4 regions of the Glutamicibacter nicotianae genome follow, and region 4 is predicted to be linked to each of the others. Evidence: riboswitches for the same ligand, from Rfam matches in the RefSeq annotation. Region 4 holds a riboswitch; each other region holds the start of a gene.
The links. Region 4 has a riboswitch for S-adenosylmethionine ahead of JOE62_RS02650 (acyl-CoA dehydrogenase family protein). Riboswitches for the same ligand answer to the same signal wherever they lie in the genome.
Positions count from the first base shown of each region.

Region 1: it holds a riboswitch for S-adenosylmethionine, as region 4 does, so the genes downstream of both, JOE62_RS04340 (hypothetical protein) here and JOE62_RS02650 (acyl-CoA dehydrogenase family protein) in region 4, are expected to answer to the same signal.
Region 2: it holds a riboswitch for S-adenosylmethionine, as region 4 does, so the genes downstream of both, JOE62_RS14950 (OsmC family protein) here and JOE62_RS02650 (acyl-CoA dehydrogenase family protein) in region 4, are expected to answer to the same signal.
Region 3: it holds a riboswitch for S-adenosylmethionine, as region 4 does, so the genes downstream of both, JOE62_RS01125 (flavin reductase family protein) here and JOE62_RS02650 (acyl-CoA dehydrogenase family protein) in region 4, are expected to answer to the same signal.

Region 1 is NZ_JAFBCH010000001.1:859,184-864,708, reverse strand. Features, by position in the region: gene JOE62_RS04365 (thiamine pyrophosphate-binding protein) at 1-279, opposite strand, end outside; gene speB (agmatinase) at 276-1,265, opposite strand; gene JOE62_RS04355 (hypothetical protein) at 1,683-2,099, opposite strand; gene JOE62_RS04350 (cupin domain-containing protein) at 2,235-2,801, opposite strand; gene JOE62_RS04345 (DinB family protein) at 2,933-3,520, shown strand; SAM riboswitch class IV at 3,588-3,701, shown strand; gene JOE62_RS04340 (hypothetical protein) at 3,717-3,983, shown strand; gene JOE62_RS04335 (VIT1/CCC1 transporter family protein) at 4,038-5,141, shown strand; gene JOE62_RS04330 (LOG family protein) at 5,207-5,525, opposite strand, start outside.
Region 2 is NZ_JAFBCH010000001.1:3,128,619-3,134,143, reverse strand. Features, by position in the region: gene JOE62_RS14960 (lactate permease LctP family transporter) at 1-888, shown strand, start outside; gene JOE62_RS14955 (FadR/GntR family transcriptional regulator) at 913-1,620, shown strand; gene JOE62_RS14950 (OsmC family protein) at 1,711-2,256, opposite strand; SAM riboswitch class IV at 2,288-2,409, opposite strand; gene JOE62_RS14945 (DEAD/DEAH box helicase) at 2,550-5,525, shown strand, end outside.
Region 3 is NZ_JAFBCH010000001.1:215,804-221,328, reverse strand. Features, by position in the region: gene JOE62_RS01140 (hypothetical protein) at 47-325, opposite strand; gene JOE62_RS01135 (PaaI family thioesterase) at 444-860, opposite strand; gene JOE62_RS01130 (long-chain-fatty-acid--CoA ligase) at 876-2,483, opposite strand; SAM riboswitch class IV at 2,860-2,977, shown strand; gene JOE62_RS01125 (flavin reductase family protein) at 3,072-3,572, shown strand; gene dnaB (replicative DNA helicase) at 4,429-5,525, shown strand, end outside.
Region 4 is NZ_JAFBCH010000001.1:518,791-524,315, forward strand. Features, by position in the region: gene acs (acetate--CoA ligase) at 1-108, opposite strand, end outside; gene JOE62_RS02635 (ABC transporter permease) at 170-997, opposite strand; gene JOE62_RS02640 (aliphatic sulfonate ABC transporter substrate-binding protein) at 1,004-2,026, opposite strand; gene JOE62_RS02645 (ABC transporter ATP-binding protein) at 2,111-2,926, opposite strand; SAM riboswitch class I at 2,932-3,034, opposite strand; SAM riboswitch class I at 3,302-3,393, shown strand; gene JOE62_RS02650 (acyl-CoA dehydrogenase family protein) at 3,409-4,740, shown strand; gene JOE62_RS02655 (LLM class flavin-dependent oxidoreductase) at 4,799-5,525, shown strand, end outside.

The DNA.
Region 1 (5,525 bases), 340 kb from region 4:
AGCGTAGGCTTCCTGCAACCCGGCCAAGGAAGTCAGCGCCCCGGGGCCGGTGGAGAGGAACAGCACGCCCACTTCCCCGGTGGCCCGGGAGTAGCCGTCGGCGGCGAAGGCCGAGTTGTTCTCGACGCGCGAGGAGATGAATTCCAGGCTGGAGCGCGAGAGCGCGTCGAATAGTCCCAGGGCGTGCTGGCCGGGGATCCCGAACACGGTCTTGGCGCCGAGTGCGGTGAGGGTCTCGATGACCAGGTCGCCGCCGTTGCGTTGCGGTTGCTCGCTCATGAGGCATTCATTCCTTTGCTGGCGCGGAAGTCGCTGATCAGGCTGATCAGGTCGTAGGTGACGTGGCTGGCGGCCACGCCGGTCAGTTCCGCATGGTCGTAGGCGGGGGCCACTTCCACGATATCCGCGCCGACGATGTTCAGCCCGCGCAACCCGCGCAGGATTTCGAGCAGCTCGCGGCTGGTGATGCCGCCGGCTTCCGGGGTGCCGGTGCCCGGGGCGTGGGCCGGGTCCAGCACGTCGATATCCACCGAGATGTACAGCGGGCGGTTGCCGATGCGGTCCCGCAGCTTGTCCACGATCTCGCGCACGCCCTGGTAGTAGACATCCGAGCTGGTCACGATGCCGAAACCGAAGCGCTTGTCGTCCTCCAGGTCCTTCTTGCCGTACAGCGGGCCGCGGGTGCCCACGTGGCAGATCGCCTCGGTGTCCAGGATGCCTTCCTCGACGGCACGGCGGAACGGGGTGCCGTGGGTGTATTCGGCGCCGAAGTAGGTGTCCCAGGTATCCAGGTGCGCGTCGAAGTGCAGCATCGCCACCGGGGCGCCGGCGCGCTGGGAGGCGGCGCGCAGCAGCGGCAGCGCGATGGTGTGGTCGCCGCCCACGGTGACCAGGGTGGAGCCGTCGCTGGTCAGCTCCAGCGCGTTGTGCTCGATGGCCTCGATGGCCTCGTTGATGTTGAACGGGTTGACCGCCATGTCCCCGGCGTCAGCCACCTGGCTCTGCGCAAAGGGCGAGGTGTCGGTGGCAGGGTTGTAGGGGCGGATCAGGCGCGAGGATTCGCGCACGTGGTTGGCGCCGAAGCGGGCGCCGGGACGGTAGGACACACCGGTGTCGAAAGGCACGCCAACGATCTTGATGTCGGCCTGCTCCACCTGGTCCAGGCGCGGCAGCCGGGCATAGGTGCCGCCCCCTGCATAGCGGGGAATCTCCGCGGCATTGATCGGTCCCAGCCGGCCATTTTCCTCGATGCGGATTTCCTTCATCGCAACTTCCTCCCCAGACGCACGAGGACCACAGCCCAAGTTGTCTAATATGAAACTTCAGTTTTCCATTATGCTATTTTGTCTGCTGGGTCACGTCAAGATCCAACGACAGGGCCGGGCGGAATCCGGGCGCAAAAAGACGCGAGCCTCAGCCCGGGAATGGACTGCGGCCTGCGCCGGAACTTCAGTGAGGAGATCAGTTGGCGGCGCTGCGGATTTGCTGGACCAGCACCCCTAATCCAACACGCAGCTTCGTTTCATTGATCGCCAGCAACCGGGAGATTCGAGAGTCCAGGTTGAGTGGTGCTGATTGCAACCCAGTTCTGCCAATGCTGGCCAGGATGGGACAAGGCAAAAAACGACAAGGGCAGGGATACGTTGACTGCACTTTCAGGCCATTTCATCCAACCCGGGAGCTCAGGGCGCCTCGGAGCCCTTCTTGCTGGCATTCACCAGCGCCCGGTCGACCTCATGGATGCCCAGGGCGAAGCCCGCGGACATCACCAGCGACTTGATGGTCAATTCGGAAAGGTCATCGGCCACGTACACCAGCTGGATCGGGCCGGCCAGGATGAGCAGGATGGCGGTCCACAGCGCATAGGTCCAGGAGATGCGCGCCTGCGCCATCTGCGGGAAACGTGCACGCCGGCGGATCGTCCGCACGCCGATGGTCACGATGACGACAGCGAGAATCGCGGCGCCGAGGAAGAAGAAATTGCGCTGGGTACGGATCCAGGTCAAGGTGGTGCCGACAAGAACGCCGAAAAGCACCGAAGCCCACCAGCTGATGCTGCGCAGCTGGTCCTGCGTCGCGGTTGGTTCGCCTGTCTTCACGCCTCTCCCATCGCCAATCGTTCCGAGCGCCCGGAACAACGCATCGTTCCTAGAATACGCCGTTGCCCACCCCGCCAGCGAACACGCAGCCGCATCGCGCCGAGCGTGCCGCCGCAGCGGGCGCAGGGGTTGGGCTCAGCAGAGGATCAGCGTCCAGGTCACCACGGCCGGCTCATCGGAAGGGTTCTGCCAGCTATGCGGCTCGCGGCCCGGGAAGGTTACGGTGTCGCCCGCCTCAAGCTCCAATCGCTGGTCGGGCAGGATCAGGATGAATTCTCCGGCGATCACGTGCAGCACTTCCAGCTCGCAATCCATCGAATACAGTTCCGCTTCGCCAGTGCCCCTCGGCGCAATCTCGGCGCGGATCATCTGCAGCCGCTTTTCGCTGCGCGGGGTCACCAGCTGCTCGGTGATCCCGTCGCCGCCCAGTGAAACCCGCGGTGCCTGGTCCAGGCGGACCAGTTTCGTTTCCGGGACTTCGAAAAGCGTGCCGACCTCGATGCCCAGCACCTCGCACAGGCGCAGCAGAGTCGCCACCGAGGGGCTGGTCAGGTCGCGTTCCACACGCGAGAGAAAGCCCTTGGTCAGCCCGGAGAGCTCTGCGACCTGGTCAATGGTCATGCGCTGGGTCTGCCGCACCCCGCGCAGCCGCGCACCGATGTTGATCGCAGCACCGGTTGGTTCAACTGGCAAGGTTTTCATCGTTTGGCTCCATCAACGTCGTGTCCGGCAGCGGCATCCGCGGCGGCTTCACCGCCTGCGGGGCAAGTTTACCAATGGTAAACACGCGATGTCCCCTACCGCGGGCCGGCCGCGATCATTAGACTCTGTCCATGGACAGCACCAAGGACAAGCTCTGCGGGTACCTGAATGAGGCGCGCGAGAATGCGATCTTCAAGGCCGAGGGCCTGGCCGAGCAGCTGGCACGCACCCCGCTCACCCCTACCGGCACCCACATCCTGGGCGTGCTGCACCATCTGGTGATCAACGAATACGAGTATTTCGGCACCTGCCTGCGGCGCGAGGCCAACGACGCCTATGTCCGCGAGTTCATCTCCCCGCATGATCCCGACGCTGATTTCCTTCCGCCTGCAGAGATGGACGGGCTGCAGCTGATAGGCCTGTACCGCAAGGCCATCGCCTTCGCGGACGAGGGCATCGCCGCCTTGTACCTGGATTCTGCAGTGCACGTCCCGTGGTGGGGGCCGGCGGGGCATACCACCTTGGACCATCTGCTCATCCATGCGCTGGCCGAGACCTCCCGGCATGCAGGGCAGCTGGATATCATCCGCGAACAGCTCGACGGCCGCGCCGGCTGGACCGCGACGCTGGATTTGCTGCCCGACTACACCGCGGCGCAGTGGGCAGATCATCGCCAGAAGCTGCATCGGCTGGCCGATTCCCTGGCCCCGGAGAACTGACCGGAAGTCATATTACGCAGTACGGCTTCATCTGGCGCCGCATGCGGCGGTACGCTCAGAATTGTTGCTTCACGAGACGCGGCGCCAAGCTCCGACTGGCCGCGCACCAACCCCAAGTTCATGGGTGGTTCGGATGAGGAAGCGGTCCGCGCATCAATTGGTGCACGGGCAAGAGCTCGCCAGAGAGTTAATATCCATGGCCATCCCGATCCTTCCCATCATCGACCGCCAGACCGGCCAGGTGCAGTTCACCGCTGAGGGCCGCTGGTGCACCCGCTACGTTGCGGACCCGCTCAGGCTCGAACGCCTCATCACCCGCTGCTCCCGCCGTCCGGCCTTCGACCCGGACACCTCCGAATTGCTGCTGGTGGTGCCGGAAGCAGGGAATCCGGCAGGCAGACGCCATGCATTTAGCCTTGCCAAATTCCCAAGTCCAGGGGCGCTGGCTAAAGTGGAAAGCTGAGCCGATCCACGGGTTTCCATGGGAAACTCCACGTTCAAGGAGAGCCTTTTCGAGATGCCACAGCACCCAAGCGCCGAACCGACCAAAGCGCAGATCCAGCGATGGCGCAAGTATCTCGCCGATGAAGTCGCCGAGGGCGCCATCTACCGGGCCCTGGCGGAAAAGAAGACCGGGCAGGAACGGCAAATCCTGCTGGGCCTGGCCGAAGCCGAAGCACGCCACGAATCCCACTGGCGCACGTTGCTCGGCGAGCATGCCAAGGAAGTCCGACCGTCGCTGCGCCGCACCATGCTGCGCTTCCTCGCCCTGCACTTCGGGTCGGTGTTCGTGCTGGCCATGGCCCAGCGCTCAGAGAGCAGCTCCCCCTACCGCAACGACAAGGACGCCACCGCGCAGATGGCTGCCGACGAGCAGGTCCACGAGGAAGTCGTCCGGGCCCTGGCCACAGCAGGACGCGCACGGCTGTCGGGCAACTTCCGCGCCGCGGTCTTCGGCGCCAACGACGGGCTGGTATCCAACCTGGCATTGATCATGGGCATCGGCGCCACCGGCGTTTCTTCGACCTTCGTGCTGTTCTCCGGCATTGCCGGCTTGCTGGCCGGAGCGCTGTCCATGGCGGCCGGCGAATATGTTTCGGTGCGTTCCCAACGCGAGCTGCTGACCGCCTCGCGGCCCACCCAGGTCACGCTGACCGCAGCCCCGAACCTGGATCTGGACGCCAACGAGCTGGTGCTGATCTACAAGGCCCGCGGCATGAGCGACGAGGACGCCGAGCACCGGGCCGCCGAACGCATGGGCCTGTTCACCTGCGACTGCAACCCTGATTTCTCGCTGAACCCGGAAGGCCGCGGCGACGAGCTCGAGAAGGAGCACCAGGAGCTGGGCTCGGCCACCGGGGCGGCCGCCACCTCATTCCTGCTCTTCGCTTCCGGCGCGGTGGTGCCGATCCTGCCCTACATCTTCGGCCTCTCCGGCCTGGCCGCGATCATCGTGTCGGTGGTGCTGGTGGGCCTCGCCCTGATGATCACCGGCGGCATCGTGGGCCTGCTCTCCGGAGCCTCCCCGTTCAAGCGCGGCTTGCGCCAGCTGGCCATCGGCTGGGGCGCTGCGGCCGTCACCTACTGCCTGGGCCTGATCTTCGACGTCAGCGTCAGCTAATACTCCGCTTGGCATCGAAAATGCCGGGACAGCTTCGGCTGTCCCGGCATTTTCGATGCCCCGGACTAGTTGTCCTTTGCCGGCCGGGTGCGCCGCCGCAGGGTTTCCATGGACTGGATGAACGCCAGTGCTTCCTCGGCGGTGTCCACCAGGGCGATCTTCTGCTCCATCACGCGTTCCTTGGCCAGGGCCTGGAGCAGCGGCCACGCCGGAAGGTCATTTCTCCAGTAGTCGCGGCCGACCAGCACCATCGGCACCACGCGGGCACCGGTGGCGTAGTAGTTCTCGCAGGCATCCTGGAAGATTTCCTGGACCGTGCCGGCAGCCCCGGGCAGCACGACCAGCCCGCCGTTGGACTGCTCCAGCAGGATCGCCTCGCGAATG
Region 2 (5,525 bases), 2.6 Mb from region 4:
ATCCTGCTTCGCTTCTGGACCCCGAAGGGTGCCGATGAGGCTCGCCAGCGCGTACTGACCGCTGAAGCCGCAGCAGTTCCCCATGAGGACAACACCAAGCTGCACATGGGCAACACCTGGATGGCTTTGTTCCCGTACCTGCTGGTTATCGTCATCTTCGGCGTTGCCAAGCTGTGGAAGCTGGGCGTGGACATTCCTGCATGGCTGGCAAGCACCGACATCAAGTTCGGCTGGCCGGGCCTGGATGGCAAGATCCTGAACGCCGAAGGCGAAGCGGTCACCTCCACCATCTACAACTTCCAGTGGCTGTCCTCCCCGGGCACCCTGCTGCTGATCACCGGCCTGATCGTGGCCCTGGTCTACTCGAAGAACGACGGCAACGGCGAATACAAGATGACCTTCGCCGAGGGCGCTGCCGAAATCGGCAAGACCATCTACAACATGCGCTTCGCGGCACTGACCATCCTGTCGGTTCTGGGCTTGGCCTACGTGATGAACCTGTCCGGCCAGACCATCACCGTTGGCACCTGGCTGGCGGGAACCGGCGCGTTCTTCGCCTTCCTCTCGCCAATCCTGGGCTGGATCGGCACCGCGGTGACCGGCTCCGACACCTCGGCCAACGCGCTGTTCGCCAAGCTGCAGCAGACCGCCGGCATCAATGCAGGCATCGATCCGAACCTGCTGGTTGCCGCCAACACCTCCGGCGGCGTGGTCGGCAAGCTGATCTCGCCGCAGAACCTGGCCATCGCCGCCACCTCGGTGAAGATGGAAGGCCAGGAATCGGTGATCCTGAAGAAGGTTGCCGGTTGGTCCGTAGGCATGCTGCTGGTGCTGTGCTGCTTGGTTTACCTGCAGTCCACCCCGGTACTGTCCTGGATGCTGCCGTAGCCCTGACCGGCTAAAATAGATCCGATGTCAATGAATCCAGCTCCGCGTGCGTACCAGATCGTTCTCCAGGCAATTGAAGAAGATCTGCGTACAGAGAAGCTATCCGTAGGGGACCAGCTTCCCGGCGAGCGTGCGCTCGCGGAGCGGCATGGGATTTCGCGGGCTTCGGTCCGCGATGCCATCCGCATCCTTGATGTGATGGGCATTATCAAGACGTCTACCGGCTCCGGGCCCAACTCCGGAGCGGTGATCATCTCCAACCCCTCGGCCGGCATTTCGCAGGCCTTGCGGCTGCACTTGGCGGCCAAGGGCATCAACGTCCGCGAGATCGTCGAGTCGCGCATCCTGCTGGAAACCTGGGCCGCGCAAATGAACCCCCGCGACCCGGTTTACGCCCAGCAGGTCATCGACCGCACCGCGGTGCTGATCATGCGCATGGATGATCCGCAGCTTTCGCGCGAAGCCTTCCACCGCATAGATGCCGAGTTCCATGTGCGCCTGGCATCCATGGCAGGAAATTCGGTGGTGGAATCGATGATGGAATCGCTGCGCAACTCGATCAGCGACTACGTCTCCGACTCGGTCCCCAGTGACGAGGCCTGGCAGCCGGTGGTGCGCGTGCTGCGCCGCCAGCACAAGGCCATCCACCACGCCTTTGCGACGAATCAGCGCGAACGGGCAGCCCAGCTGCTCGAAGAGCACATCAACTGGTTCTACTCGCAGACGCGGTAAGGATAAGCAAGAATTCAGCATGCGCATGGCGCCCCGCATAACGGTTCGGAAATTTTCCGATCCGGCCCCGGGGCGCCATTGCCGTATTTGCTAGCTGGCGATGCTCACCGCGGTTGTCACCGGTACCGGGTTGGCGAACAGGTCCAGTACCGGGCAGTGGGCATCCACTGCCTGGCGCAGTTCTTCATAGCGTTCGGCCGATTCGGGGCCGGAGATCTGGATATCCAGTTCTACCGATGAGAAGCCCGGGCGGATGGACTTGTCGATGCCGAAGAGGCCACGGACATCGAGGTGGCCGTTTGCCTGGATCTTCACCTCGTCCACCTGGATGCCGAGGTTCTGCGCGTACAAGCGGTAGACCACAACCTGGCAGGAGATCAGCGCGCCGAGCGCATATTCCACCGGGCTTGCCGCGACATCATTGCCACCCAGGGCAGCTGGCTCGTCGACCTGGAAAGTGTGCTTCCCGGAGACAATGTTGCTGGCTACCGAATCGAAACCCTCGCCCTGAACGGTAAAGGTCAATTTGGCGCTTTGCGGGGCCGCCGAGATGCGTTCGCCCCAGCCCTTGCCCGCTTCCTGCAGGCGCTGTGCGCGGTCTTCGGACACGGTCAGGGTAGATGCTGCATTAGACATGAGGAATTGATCCCCTTTCTGGCGCAAGGGGCGCCATCGCTTACGCAACTTGGCGTTCAAGATGCGTCGAATCTTCACCTGGGGCACCCCGCACAATGACGCAGGAGGGTTGCCGTCCACTCAGCCAGGGCTCAAAGAGCGGAACTCGTGATTCTGTGCTTCTTTTCTATCGGCCGAGGTGCCAGCGCGTAAAGGGCAGGGGTAACTTTTCGTCATCGGGCAACTTGTCTGGCTGCTCGCTAAGATGGAATCGAGCTCTCGGGCACCCACTGCACGAACAATGAACGGCGAGTATGGAATTCCAGCTGACACTTTCTGCGGCCCAGACCTTGGTGACCGAATCCGAATACAACCTGGGCCAGTTCCTCTGCGATTCCGGAAAAGTGGAGATTGTCCACCGGGACGTGAAGCCGGGATTTTCCCGCATTTCCGCAATGGTGCTGCGCGAATCGGTGATGGCCGAACTGCAAATCAACCGCGGCAATATCAGCTTCACCAGCTTCTGCAGCAAGCATCCGGGCGTTCAATCCTGCGAGGATGTCGCCGCCTTGCTCATTGAAGTCACCACCGAAGAGGACCAGGGCTTCTTCGTCTCCGACTCCGGCGCGGACCCTTTCGCATGGAAACGCAACAGCAAGCCGCAGTGGGAACGAACCCTTGACCGTCTGCTTCCAGCAATCCCAGATGAGCAACTGGTTGACGAGGAACCGCTGGGATTGATCCTTAAAGTGGTCAGCGAACCCCGCTACGGAGGCGCGGACGCGCTGACCTTGCAGGCGCGGCCGGCCCGCCGGGGCACCAAGAGCCCTTGGGTCCAGACCGGAGTCAGCTGGCGCAACGTCGCCTTCGATGAGCGCTTCTCCAAGAAGCAGCGCCGAGCGGTCGTTGAACTGGACCGGTTGCGCGAACACGTGGAACAGAACACCTACCGGCATTCATGGGATCCCAAGGACTGGATCTCGCTGATGGATCTGCCTGGCCAAGACCTGCTGGATGCCTTCGAGGCCCTGCGCGACGCCGGAGTGCAGATCGTCAACGGCGGTTCCGCTGCCAAGCTCCCGGTGGAATTCAGTGCGCAACCAGCCATGGCCCACGTGGATGTGCGACGCACTGAACAGGGCCTGCGCATGGAAGGCAAGCTGCGCGGGCCGCGCGAAGAGCACCACCACCTCTTGCCGATCGGTACGCCACCGACCCTGCTGGCCTACGCCTCCAGCCCCTTGCCGAAGGCCAAGGAACTCGGATTGGCGCAGTTCGCTGAACCTGTCACGAAAGAACTGGCGGCCTTCATCGAATCCGGTGCGCACATCATTCCGGATGGAGCCATCGATCTATTCGAGACCCAGCATCTGGACCGATTGCGCGTGATGGCGCCGCTGAAGAGCGAAAATGGCAGCTACCGCATCCCGGTTCCCGCGCGCCCCAGCCTCAAGCTGTCCTTGGAGAGCATCCAAGCCCCGCTGACCGTGCGCTATTCCTGGGAGTACTCATCTAAGGGGCCTCGCCAGCATGCCGTGGAAAGGGAAATTGCCGCTTCGGTGCAGGACAAGCTCGGCGAGCTGGGCTCGCTGGGGCAACTGACCTCATCAGGGATTTTCCCTCCGAAGGAATTCAGCACCTCTGAGTCCATCGACTTCCTGGTCCACGCACTGCCGCTGCTGGAAGAGCATCCCGATGTCATTATCGAGGAGCAGAATCGGCTGCCCAAATACCGGATCAGCGATGCCCCGGCCACCGTCAGCGTCGAAGCGGGTGAAAGCACGGGTGACTGGTTCGACCTGTCCGTGGAAGTGCTCCTGGGCGAGATCAAGGTGCCGTTCGCGCTGTTGCTCGAAGCACTGACCAAGCAAGATGAATACCTCATCCTCGATGACCTGACGGTGATCCCGATTGATGGTGCGGACTTTGCCCAGCTGCGCCAGCTGATTTCCGAAGCGGGGGAGCTGGGCACGGTGCAGGGCGATACGATTCGCATCCACAAGTTGAGCATCGACTGGTGGCAGGAACTGGTGGATCTGGGAATTATCGAAGCCCAGCACAACCAGTGGCTGCAGACCATGAAGGCTTTGCAAAGCGGCGAAGAGATGAAGCCTGTTGAGCTCTCGGATACCTTCAATGCGCAGTTGCGCCCCTACCAGCGCCATGGGCTGTCCTGGCTGGACTTCTTGCGCTCCCATGGCCTGGGCGGGGTCCTCGCCGATGACATGGGCCTGGGCAAAACCGTGCAGCTGCTGGCCTGCCTGGAACAGGCACGCGTTGAAGATCCCGGCCAGAAGTTCCTGGTGCTTGCCCCTACTTCGGTGGTGGGTAACTGGATCAATGAGGCTCAGCGTTTTGCCCCGCAGATGAGCGTCACCGGCATTACCTCTACGGCAAGGAAGAGCGGCCAGGATTTGGCTGCGCAGATCGGTGATGCGCAGCTGGTGGTGACCAGCTATACGATCTTCCGCTTGGCCTATGAGGATTTTGAGGCCGCTGGATTCAACGTGATGATCATGGACGAGGCCCAGCAGCTGAAGAACCACGCGTCCAAGGGCTACAAGCAGGCCCGGCAGCTGCCGGTGCCGTGCAAATTCGTGGTCACGGGCACGCCCATGGAGAACAACCTCACGGAACTGTGGGCGTTGGTCTCGCTTGCCGCACCTGGCCTGCTGGGTGGTGCGAAGTCCTTCAAGGACAACTACCAGAAGCCAATCGCCGACGGGGACCAGGAACGGATGGAACGCTTGAAGAACCGTCTGCGACCGTTCGTGCTGCGCCGCACTAAGGAACAGGTCGTTCCCGAGCTGCCGGCAAAGACCGAACAGGTCCTGGAAGTCGAGCTGGAGCCAGGGCACCGGAAAGCCTATGACCGCCGCTTCCAGCGCGTGCGGCAAGAAGTGCTGGGCCTGGTTGGCGATGTTGATTCGAATCGGTTCCAGATTCTCCAGTCGCTGACCTTGCTGCGTCAGCTGGCTTTGGATCCCTCGCTGGTAGGCGAAGGCAATGCGCCCAGCGCGAAGCTGGAAATGCTGCGCGAGCTCATGGGGGATGCGGTTTCCGAAGGACACAAGATCCTGGTCTTCAGCCAATTCACCAGCTTCCTGTCCAAGGCACGCGACGTCGCCGAGGAGCTGGGCATTGAGCACGGTTACCTTGATGGGGCCACCAGCGGCCCCAAGCGCAAGGAACTGATTGACGGCTTCAGCGAAGGCAATTTCCCGGTCTTCTTCATCTCGCTGAAGTCCGGTGGATTCGGCATCAACCTCACCTCAGCGGACTATTGCATC
Region 3 (5,525 bases), 300 kb from region 4:
GTGCTCGCAGAGGGAAAAGCAGTGACGCGGGATTCTCAGGGAACCGTTATGGACCCTGGACCACGGTGACCACGACGGATAGCAGTTGCACAACCAGCAGGCCGAAAGCCAGCGAGATGAGCGCCCATCCAAAGCTCTTCTTCAACGCAGCCACGATGCCTCCCAATAAGCCAAAGGCAGTGGGCAGGAGGAACATCCAGAGTGGTTTTGCCGTCCCCGTGTCTGCCCAGTCAATGAGGGCCAGGGCAGAAGCAAGCGCCAATCCCATCAGTACCCAAGTCCACAGCGGACATTTGCCGACGAGTATATTTGCGGAGACCTTCAATTGCGCACCTTCTTCCCGCCTTTGACAGTACTGCATCTGTGCATTGCGGGCGCACTACATGAAATGCACGCTCACTGTGCTGGACATGAAGCGCATCTTATGAATCTTCTGCTTGACGTCATTCCTTGGGCAAATCCACATTCTGGGTACGAAGCTGGCCACGGGAGAGCTGCTTGCCGGTGGCTTCATCGGTGATGATGACCTCCCAGAGCTGCTGGGTGCGCCCTTGGAACAGCGCGGTGGCGACCACCTGGACCCGCGCCCCGGTGGAGGGGCGCAGGAAGTCAGTGGCATTGTGCACTCCAACGGCGAATTGCCCGCGTTCGGCCACCGCATAGCTGGCGCCAACCGACCCTGCACTCTCGATCATCGAGGCGTACACGCCGCCATGGACCACTCCCCACGGAGTGTGGTGGTTCTCGTCCAATTGCGCGTGGCCGCGTACTTCAGTGGCAGAGATTCCATCGAATTCCAATCCGATGCTTGCGCTGAATCGGCTGGTCTTGTCAGGAATCCGTGGTGCTGGCTTATCCAATTACTGGTCCTTGGGCTAGTTCGTCGTGCTGTCTTCAAGCGCCTGGGCGCGCAGAACATTCTTCTGCACCTTACCAGTGGAGGTGCGCGGCAGATCCTGCGGGAAGACGATGGTGCGCGGCACCTTGAATCCGGCGAGCTTTTCGCGGGCGAAGCCAATCAGGGTTTCGGCATCCAAGGTGGATCCGCTGCCGCGGATGACATAAGCCACCGGGCGCTCGCCCCATTTCTCGTCGGCGACGCCGATGACTGCAAGGTCCAGCACTTCTGGGTGCGATGCGAGGGCCTGTTCCACCTCGATGGTGGAGATGTTCTCGCCGCCGGAAATGATGATGTCCTTGGCCCGGTCGCGCACCTGGATGTAGCCGTCCGGGTGCATGACGCCGAGGTCGCCGGTGTGGAACCAGCCGCCATGGAAAGCTTGGGCGGTGGCGGCTTCGTCGCGGTAGTAGCCGATCATGACGTTATTGCCGCGCAGTACGATTTCGCCCATGGTCTGCCCGTCCGCGGGGACATCGTCCATGTTCTCGTCGACAATGCGCGCGGACTCGGCAGTGATCATGCCAACGCCCTGGCGGGCGAGCTTCGCTGCCCGGGCCGGCCCATCGAGCTCATCCCACTTATCCTGATATTCGCACACCGTGTACGGCCCATAGACTTCGGTCAGGCCGTACACGTGGACTACTTCGATGCCCAGATTCTGCAGCTTGGAGATGATGGCCGGGGACGGGGGAGCGCCTGCGGTGGTGATCCGCAATGGCGTATCAAGCTGATGGGCACGGGCTGAGTCGGCGATGATGGAGCAGACGGTCGGGGCGCCGCACAGGTGGGTGGTCCCAAGATTCTCGATGGCGTCCCAGACCGCATTCTCGCGCACGCCGCGCAGGCACAGGTGGGTTCCGCCCGCTGCGGTGACGGCCCATGGGGTGCACCATCCGTTGCAGTGGAACATCGGCAGGGTCCACAGGTAGCGGGTTTTGGCGGTGAAGCCCTGGTGGTGAGCTTCGCCCAAGGAATTCAGGTAGCTGCCGCGGTGCGAGTAGAGCACGCCCTTCGGCTTGCCGGTGGTGCCTGACGTGTAGTTGAGAGTGATCGGCGCCCGCTCGTCGGCAATGGCATAGGGAAGCTTCTCATCCGAGGCTTCTGCCAGCAACTCGTCCAAGGTGGCGTCGACTTGCACTTCGGGACGCGGTCCGGAGTACTGGTCATCGGTGATTTCAATGAGCGCTTCCAGCGTCGGGTTCTCCCGGCGCAGGGTCTTCGTATGCTCCAGCAGCTCGGTGTCGGCAAGCATCAGCTTGGCAGCCGAATGATCAATGATGTACTGCAGCTCGTGGGCCGAAAGGCGGGTATTCAGGGCAATGAGGACGCCGCCAGCCAGCGGCACGGCGTAATGCGCCATGAGCATTTCGGGAGTATTCGGTGCCAGCACGGCCACGCGGTCGCCCGGTTCAATGCGCGCCTTCAGCGCCTGGGCAAAGCGGTGCACGCGTGCTTCGAGTTCCGCGTAGGTGTAGCTGCGAGTTCCATGGATGACGGCGGTCTTCTTCGGATAGGCCTCGGTTGTGCGCTCAAGGAAACGCAGCGGGGTCAGTTCTGAATGGTTTGCCTGAATCTCTACCATGGTGTGGCTATTCCTCAATCGTCAGCGATGGTTACGGAGAACAATAAGAGGGAGTGTGACTCAACGCACTCCATGATCGATAGTGCCATGAACCTCAGCGTCATGCGGAGAAACCAAGTTTCATTGCGGTGAGCGGTAGTGAATTCGCGACAGGCCTCCGGTTCCACGGGTAGAGCCGGGTCTTCCGCTGCAACGTGACCGGAGAAGGTCCGTAATGAAAGTTGCGTCGAAGGTCTCGGGCAAGGTGGATTTGGCGAATAAAAGACTGCTAAAAGGTTCATTTCAAGGCATTGGATCGAACGTTTCGTTGAATATTGCGATTTGCGAAGCAAAATGTTTGACGCTGCTTCGTAATCACCCATATTGTTTTAAGCAGAATCAAGAGCATCAGCTATAAGCCCTGGCTTGCTGATCGGCAACCCTCTCAACGGTAGTGGGGTGCTCCAGGTGAGGATTCGGTTCCACGCAAAAACGTGCTGGAACAAGTACCGCACACGGCGCTGAACTCCAACGCTGGCGGCTTCGAGAATCAAGAAGCTCCGGCGTGCGGATTATTGCGCGGTGGGCAAGACCCGAAGGAATCGAGCCATGTCATTGAATCTTGAACTTGACCCGTTGACCTTGCGCAAGGTTTTCGCTCAGCATCCGTCAGGCGTAGCCGCCCTCTGTGCAGAACTGGATGGCGAGAAAACCGGCATTGTGGCTTCGTCATTTACCGTGGGTGTTTCCCTCGAGCCAGCACTGGTGATGTTCGCCGTGCAGAAATCCTCGAATACGTGGCCAAAGCTGCGCAACGCTGGCCGCATCGGCGTTTCGGTGCTCAGCGAACGCAATGAAGGAGTGTGTGCTCAGATCGCGTCGAAGAACGGCGACCGATTCCGCGGGATCGACACCTATTCCTCGGAACAGGGCGCACTGTTCATTAACGACTCCACGCTGTGGCTGGAAACCTCGATTTACAACGAGGTCGAAGCGGGGGATCACTGGGTGATCTTGATGGAAGTCCACGGGCACCGCATCTCGAAGCACTCGCCGCAGATCTTCCACGATTCGCGCTTCCATTCACTGCCGGTCCCCGAGCTCGTCTAAGCTCTTCTGAACTTCCATAGCTTCGGCCAGATCAACATATCGATCTGGCCGAAGCTTTTTTGATTTCGAGGCCTGCGGAATCACTTGATCCCTGTGCCAATCGGAAAATTAGGCGCGATGCCTGTTGATCTCCGGGCACCCCGGCAGCAACCATGGACTACATGCAGCCCATGCACTGCGGGCAAGTTCGACGTGTAATTGCACTTCCACTGCAGCTGATTGCCGGGGTAAATCGGTGGCAGTGGGCCAAGAGCCCAGTTACGGCTTCAAATTCACGCAACGCCACCTCGGCGACATCAAGTTATCCACGGCCCTGAGCGGTGAAATTCTTGTTGGTTGTGAACTACTTCGGGCTCGGAGCCTTGATAGCGAACATTAATCCGTGGTGACTAAGGGTTTTGCAAAATTAACAGTATCCACAGTGTTATCCACAAAACTGTGGATGAAGTGTGGGGAAATGTGAACAAAGGAGCGAAAACCCCGGAAACTGGGCGATTGTGGGTGTTGATAACCTCGATGTGGTTGGCGTGACCTTCAATGAATAAACTTTCTTTCCACAAGTGTGAAAATACAAACAGACTAGTCAATCGATGTTACCGGTGTATAGAGCGGGGTAATCCACAGGGTTCTCCCCAGACTGTGAACAGGTGAGTCCACAGGTAGCGGTGTGTTATCCACATATTCTGTGGATAATGAGGTTTACGCCTGTTAATAACAGCCCTAGTGTTGGCTTCGGGAGAGAAATATCCACAGGCGCTTTACAGCTAAATGTCCGTATCGACTGACATGATGAAGCGTTGCCATGAGGGCAAGGAGAATTTTCCCAGCGGGTCAATAGGGGATGGAAGTGTCTGCAATGAGTGCTGAGCCGGTTTACGAAGGACGGGAATCCGACGCAGGGCGCAAGCCGCCACAGGATATCGAGGCCGAAATGTCGGTGCTCGGCGGCATGATGCTTTCCAAGGATGCGATTGCCGACGTCGTTGAATCCATCCGCGGCACCGACTTCTACCGTCCCTCCCACGAATCCATCTACGAGGCAATCGTTGACCTCTACGGCCGCGGCGAGCCAGCCGATGCGGTCACCGTAGCCGACTTGCTGACCAAGCGCGGCGAAATCTCGCGCGTGGGTGGCGCTGCCTACCTGCACAACCTCATCCAGCAGGTTCCCACTGCGGCGAATGCCGGGTACTACGCAGAAATCGTGCGCGAACGCGCAGTGCTGCGCCGGCTGGTTGACGCCGGTACGCGCATCGTCCAGATGGGCTACTCGCCGGATGGCGAGGTCGACGCAATCGTCAACGAAGCCCAGGCCGAGGTGTACAAGGTTGCCGAGAACCGCAGCAGCGAGGACTACGTGCGCCTCTCGGACATCATCGAAGACACCGTCGACGAGATCGAGAACGCGGCCAACGCTGGCGATGGCATCACCGGCGTGCCCACCGGCTTCTACGAATTCGATGAGCTGACCCAGGGCCTGAAGGGCGGCCAGATGATCATCATCGCCGCCCGTCCCGCCGTCGGCAAATCGACGTTCGCACTGGACTTCGCCCGTTCCGCTGCCATCAAGCACAACATGGCCACCGTGTTCTTCTCCCTGGAAATGGGCCGCAACGAGATCGCGATGCGCCTGCTCTCGGCCGAAGCGTCCATCCAGCTCCAGGACCTGCGCAAGGGCTCGGTGGAAGATGCACAGTGGACCAAGATCGCCACGACCATGGGCCGGCTCAACGAAGCCCCGCTGTTCATCGACGATTCGCCGAACATGTCCATGATGGAAATCCGCGCCAAGTGCCGCCGGTTGAAGCAGCGCAACGAGCTGCGCATGATCATCCTCGACTACCTGCAGCTGATGAGCTCGGGCAAGCGCGTGGAATCGCGCCAGCAGGAAGTCTCGGAGTTCTCGCGTAACCTCAAGCTGCTGGCCAAGGAGCTCGACGTGCCGCTGATTGC
Region 4 (5,525 bases):
GGTGTGCCACGGGGTGTCCCAATCCAAAAGGTGCGCCGCTTCGTCCCAGAATTCCTGGCGTGCCGCCTCTGATTCAAGTGCTGAGGTTGTTGCCAATTCGGTGGTCATTGCAAACTTTCTTTGGTGGGGGACGGGATAGCGTTGCCAGCCGGTGCTAGTTAGTCCGGGGCTAGGTCCAGCGTTTGATCGCCCAGCGTTCGGCTATCGATAGCAGGGCATCGGTGATTTTTCCGAAGACGGCCAGCAACACGATGGTCATGATCAGGCGGTCCAGGCGGCCATTGTTCTGTGAATCGGTGAGCAGGAAGCCCAATCCCATCGACGCTCCGAGCAGTTCAGCCGCGACCAGGAAGAGCCACGCCTGGGCCAGTGCCAAGCGCAGTCCGGAGAAGATGGAAGGGACTACCGCGGGCAGCTGGACTGTGCGCAGTAGCTTCAGTCCCTTCAGGCCGAAGGAACGAGCGGCCTCGATCAGGTGGGCATCGACATGGCGCAAGGCCAAGGCGACGGTGGTGAAGACCGGGAAGAACGCGCCGATGATCACGAGCGTGACCTTGGAATCTTCGCCCATTTTCATCCAAAGCACCAGCAACGGAACCCAAGCCAGCGAAGGGACGGCGCGCAGGGCACTGATGCTCAGGCCCAGAAACGCATCTGCCAATTTGGACAGGCCGACGAGGGCGCCCAGCGCCAAACCGAGCAGGGAACCGAAGGCGAAGCCCAGCAGTACACGCTGGGTGGAAATGCCGATGTGCTTACCAAGATCGCCATCTTCGAGGAGCTCAAAGGCGGCGGCAACGACCGAGCTTGGAGTCGGCAGCGTCCACGGGGCAACGATGCCGCTCACCGTGACGAATTGCCAGACAGCCACGGTGGCCAGAGGCAGGATCAGCGCAAGCAACCATTTAGGTGCGCGCAGGATCGTTGCGGCGATGCCTGCCTTGTGCTTGGCAGGTGTCGGATTTTCGCGGGTATCAGCCGCGTTTTCGGTGCTCATCGCTGTTTACTCTCCGGAGATCTTCGTTGCATCTGCCTTGAGGGCAAACTGGTCGTCAACGAGGGTTGCTAGTGCTTCATCTACGGATTCCTGCTTGGAAACATCGCCGCTGGCGACCAGGGTGGGGCCAATGTTGCTCAGCACTCCGGTGAATTTGGCGTCGGGAACCGCTGGAACGTCCAGATTGGAGCGTTCCTCGATCACGGTCTTGGCAACTTCTGGTTCGAGCCCTGCAACGTCGGCAAGGATCTCAGCGGTTTCCCCAGGGTTTTCGGCCGCCCAATCGCGAGCCTTCTCATAGGCGTCGACCACGAGCTGGGCCAGTTCGGGGCTCTGCTCGATGAAGTCTTCGCGAGCGTTCAGCGCACCGTAGGTGTTGAAGTCCAGATTCCGGTAAACCAGCTGCGCGCCGTCTTCTTCGGCGGCTGCCATGATTGGATCCAGTCCGCTCCAGGCATCGACCGAACCGTTGACCAGTGCGGTGCGGCCATCGGCATGCTGCAGGTTCTGCAGCTTGATGTCATCTTCGCTCAGTCCCGCGGTGTCCAGAGCCTGGAGCAGGAAGAAGTATGGATCGGTGCCCTTGGTGGCCGCCACGGTCTTCCCTGCCAGGTCTTCAACGGATTCGATCTTTGAATCCTTGTCCACTACCAGGGCTGCCCATTCCGGCTGGGAGTACAGGGCGACGGTCTTGATTGGTGCACCGTTGGAACGGTTCAGCAACGCTGCTGAACCGGCGGTGGAACCGACGTCAATCGCACCGGCGCGAAGCGCCTCATTGGCCTTGTTGGAACCTGCGGACTGGATCCACTCGACGTCAACGCCCTGTTCCTTGGCGGCCGCATCCAGCCACCCCTTTTCCTTGAGCACCAGGCTCAGCGGGTTGTACGTGGCAAAGTCGATGGACAAGGTCTGATCACCGGAGTCGGCAGTAGCGTTTTCGCCAGCGCAGCCGGTCAGGGCAACTGCGCCCATGAGCAAAGCGGCGGCGGACAGAGCGGTGCGGCGGGAGAAGCGGTTCAAGAGCATGGAGAATCCTAGAATTATGCGTGCAAGCGGATGGACGATAGGGCAAAGAGTAAGGATCGCCGAGGATCCAATGCGTTCCCTGGATTAATGGTTGGTTGGATCGACGCCGAGCAGGCGCAGCAGGTGCAGGCGATCGGCAACGAACTTCTCGTCCGTGTGCCGGCGTGGTTGCCCGGCGGAGATCGCTAGGTCTTCGATGACACCAGCCGCGCCGTTCCCGGTGCTGCGTCCCAAGACGATAACGCGGTCAGCCAAGGTCAAGGCCTCGTCCACGTCATGGGTCACCATGAGTACCGTGGTGGGGAATGATGCGTGAATTGAGAGCAGCAAATCCTGCATCTTCAGGCGGGTCAGGGCATCGAGTGCGCCGAAGGGCTCATCGAGAAGCAATACGCCCGGGCGGCGGGCCAGCGCGCGAGCCAGCGAAACACGCTGGGCCATGCCGCCGGAAATCTCCCGCGGGCGCAGGCTGGCTGCATGGCTCAGCCCGGTCAGCTCGATCAGCTCATCAATCAGCGCGTCGCCAGAGGCCTTCTCGGTTCCTGGGGCCAGACCCAGCGCAATGTTCTCGCGCACCGATCGCCACGGAAGCAGGCGTGGTTCCTGGAAAGCAACGGCACATAGCTCGTTGATGCCGTTGACCTCGTGGGTGCCTGTGCGGATGTCTCCGGTGGAGGGGTGGTCCAACCCGGAGACCGAGCGCAGCAGCGTGGATTTTCCGCAGCCGCTGGCGCCTAGGATCGCGACGACTTGGCCGGCTGGAATGTGCAAGTTGATGTCGGCCAGCACGGTGCGGCTTTCCTTCTTTGTGGTGAAGGTCCGCGACACGTTGCTGAATTGGACGTCCAGTGCGGTTGAGGTGGTTGAAGTTGCCTCGGGCGCTGCAATGGTAAGAGCCATATCAATCTCCATCGGTCCTGGCGGTAGCACCGGCCTGCGGAGGTGGAGCTCCGAAGGTGGTTGCTGCGGCGTCAAAGAGCCAGATCTCTCGGCCGCTCGGGATGGTTACCCCTCTATTACAGCGAGTCGAACGATTTAGACGCAAATCTTGCGTAACATGAAAAAATGTTCGATATGTGCGTCACATTGCCCAGAAATTTCGTTATTTATTTTACCTAGGGCCGGTTTGATCGACAGCAGACCAATCCTTGCAACTCATCTTCGATGGGACGGGGATTAGGCTGTGGGATTTGAGCATAGGCCCTTCCAAATCTGAGGCGAAATATGACTTCGCGGCTTGGAAGCGCCGGATTATTACCGTTACAAATGAATCACGACCCATCCAGAGCGGCTGAGAGATCTGGCTCCACGACGCCGCAGCAACCACCCGAAGAGCGGGACGGTGCTACTGCCAGGACCGATGGAAAGAATTGAGAACCCTGATGCCTATTGGCGAATCACCGAATGCCCCAGGGCTGGACTTCAACCAGCTCAGCGATCCTTCGCAAGCCAGCGCTCTGGAACTGGACGAGTTCGAGGAGCAGCTGCCCACGCGGCAGCTGCTGAAGATCACTCCCGGTCCCGGCGCGGATGAGCAGTACAACCGGCTGGCCGAAATCTTCCGCCCGGTCTTCGCTCAGATCGCCGCGACCGCCAAGGACCGCGACCTGAACCGTGTGCTTCCCTTCGAGCAGGTAGGCCTGCTGAACCGCGAGCGCTTCGGCGCGCTGCGCCTTCCCGTGGCCGACGGCGGCTACGGTGCGCGGCTGGTGGATGTCTTCCGCCTGCTCATCGAGCTCTCCGAGGCCGACTCCCATGTCGGCCAGCTGTGGCGCGCGCATATCGCTTTTGTCGAGAATGTGCTGGCACTGGAAGACGAGGCGCTGCGCAAGAAGTGGGTGGCCCGCATCGCCGCCGGGCAGATTGTCGGCAACGCCTACACCGAGCGCGGCGGCAACGCCCTGGGCACCTTGAATACGAAGGCCAGCTTCGTGGACGGGCGCTGGGTAGTCGACGGCGAGAAGTACTACTGCACCGGCACCATCTTTGCCGACTGGACCACTGTTGCGGTGGCCCACCCTGAGCTTGCCGGACGCCAGATCGCGGTGGTGTCCACCCAGCGCAGCGGCGTCAAGATCCTCGATGACTGGGACGGATTCGGCCAGGGCCTGACCGGAACCGGTACCACCGAATTCCATCAGGTCCCGGTGGACTGCTTCATGCCGCAGCAGCGCAATGACTCCGAAGCGGCGATCTTCCAGCTGGTGCTCATGTCCGTGCAGGCAGGCATCGCCCGCGCCGCGCTGAACGACCTGCGCAGCGCGGTGCAGGCACGCACCCGCATCTTCACCACCGGAACCGGGGTGCCGGTATACCAGGAACCCCAGGTCCTGCAGCTGGTGGGGGAGGTGTCCGCGGAATCCTCCGCCGCCGACTCGGTGGTGATCGGCGCGGTGCTCGAAGTCGAGGCGGCCCTGGGTGATCCGGGACTGAACGACGAGGAACGCTACGCGGTCTGCGAGCTGGCAGCCAACCGTGCGCAAACCGTGGTGCAGCCGCTGGCCATCGGCGTAACGAGCAAGCTCTTCGACGGGCTGGGGGCCTCGTCCACCAGGAGCGGCTGCAACCTTGACCGGCACTGGCGCAATGCGCGCACCATCGCCACGCACAACCCGGCGATCTACAAGGCGCGCATCGTCGGGGACTACGAGATCAACGGCGTCCAGCCGCAGCGGCTGTCCGTCACCGGCGAAGATTCGACCCAGCGGGCCTGAGAGCCCGCGTCGCAAACCGGGAACTTTCCATGAATATCGACCTTATGGGGGCAAAGGCATGAGCGAGAACAAGCGCGAGATCCTATTCAACGCATTCGACATGAACTGCGTGGTGCACCAGTCGCCAGGCCTGTGGCGCCACCCGGAGGACAAGGCCTCGACCTACAACACCCTGGGCTACTGGACGCATCTGGCCAAGGTGCTGGAGAAGGGCAAGTTCGACGGCCTGTTCCTCGCCGATGTGCTGGGCACCTACGACGTGTACAAGGGCAACAACATCACCCCGCTGACCTCCGGCGCCCAGGCGCCGGTCAACGACCCGATGATGCTGGTCTCGGCCATGGCCGCCGTGACCGAGAACCTCGGCTTCGGCGTCACCGCGGGTACCGCCTATGAGCACCCGTACGCCTTCGCCCGCCGCCTGGCCACCCTGGACCACCTGACCAACGGCCGCGTCGGCTGGAACGTGGTCACCGGGTACCTGCCATCGGCTGCCCGCAATATGGGCCAGGAAGACCAGATGGAGCACGACGAGCGCTACAACCACGCCGATGAGTACCTCGAAGTGGTCTACAAGCTGCTCGAAGGCTCGTGGGAAGACAACGCGGTGCAGAACAACAAGGAAACCGGCATCTACACCGATCCGGCCAAGGTGCACCCGATTGAGCACGAAGGCAAGTACTTCAAGGTCCCGGGCATCGCGATCACCGAGCCGTCGAAGCAGCGCACCCCGGTGATCTACCAGGCCGGCGCCTCCAAGCGCGGCACGGAATTCGCCGCGTCGA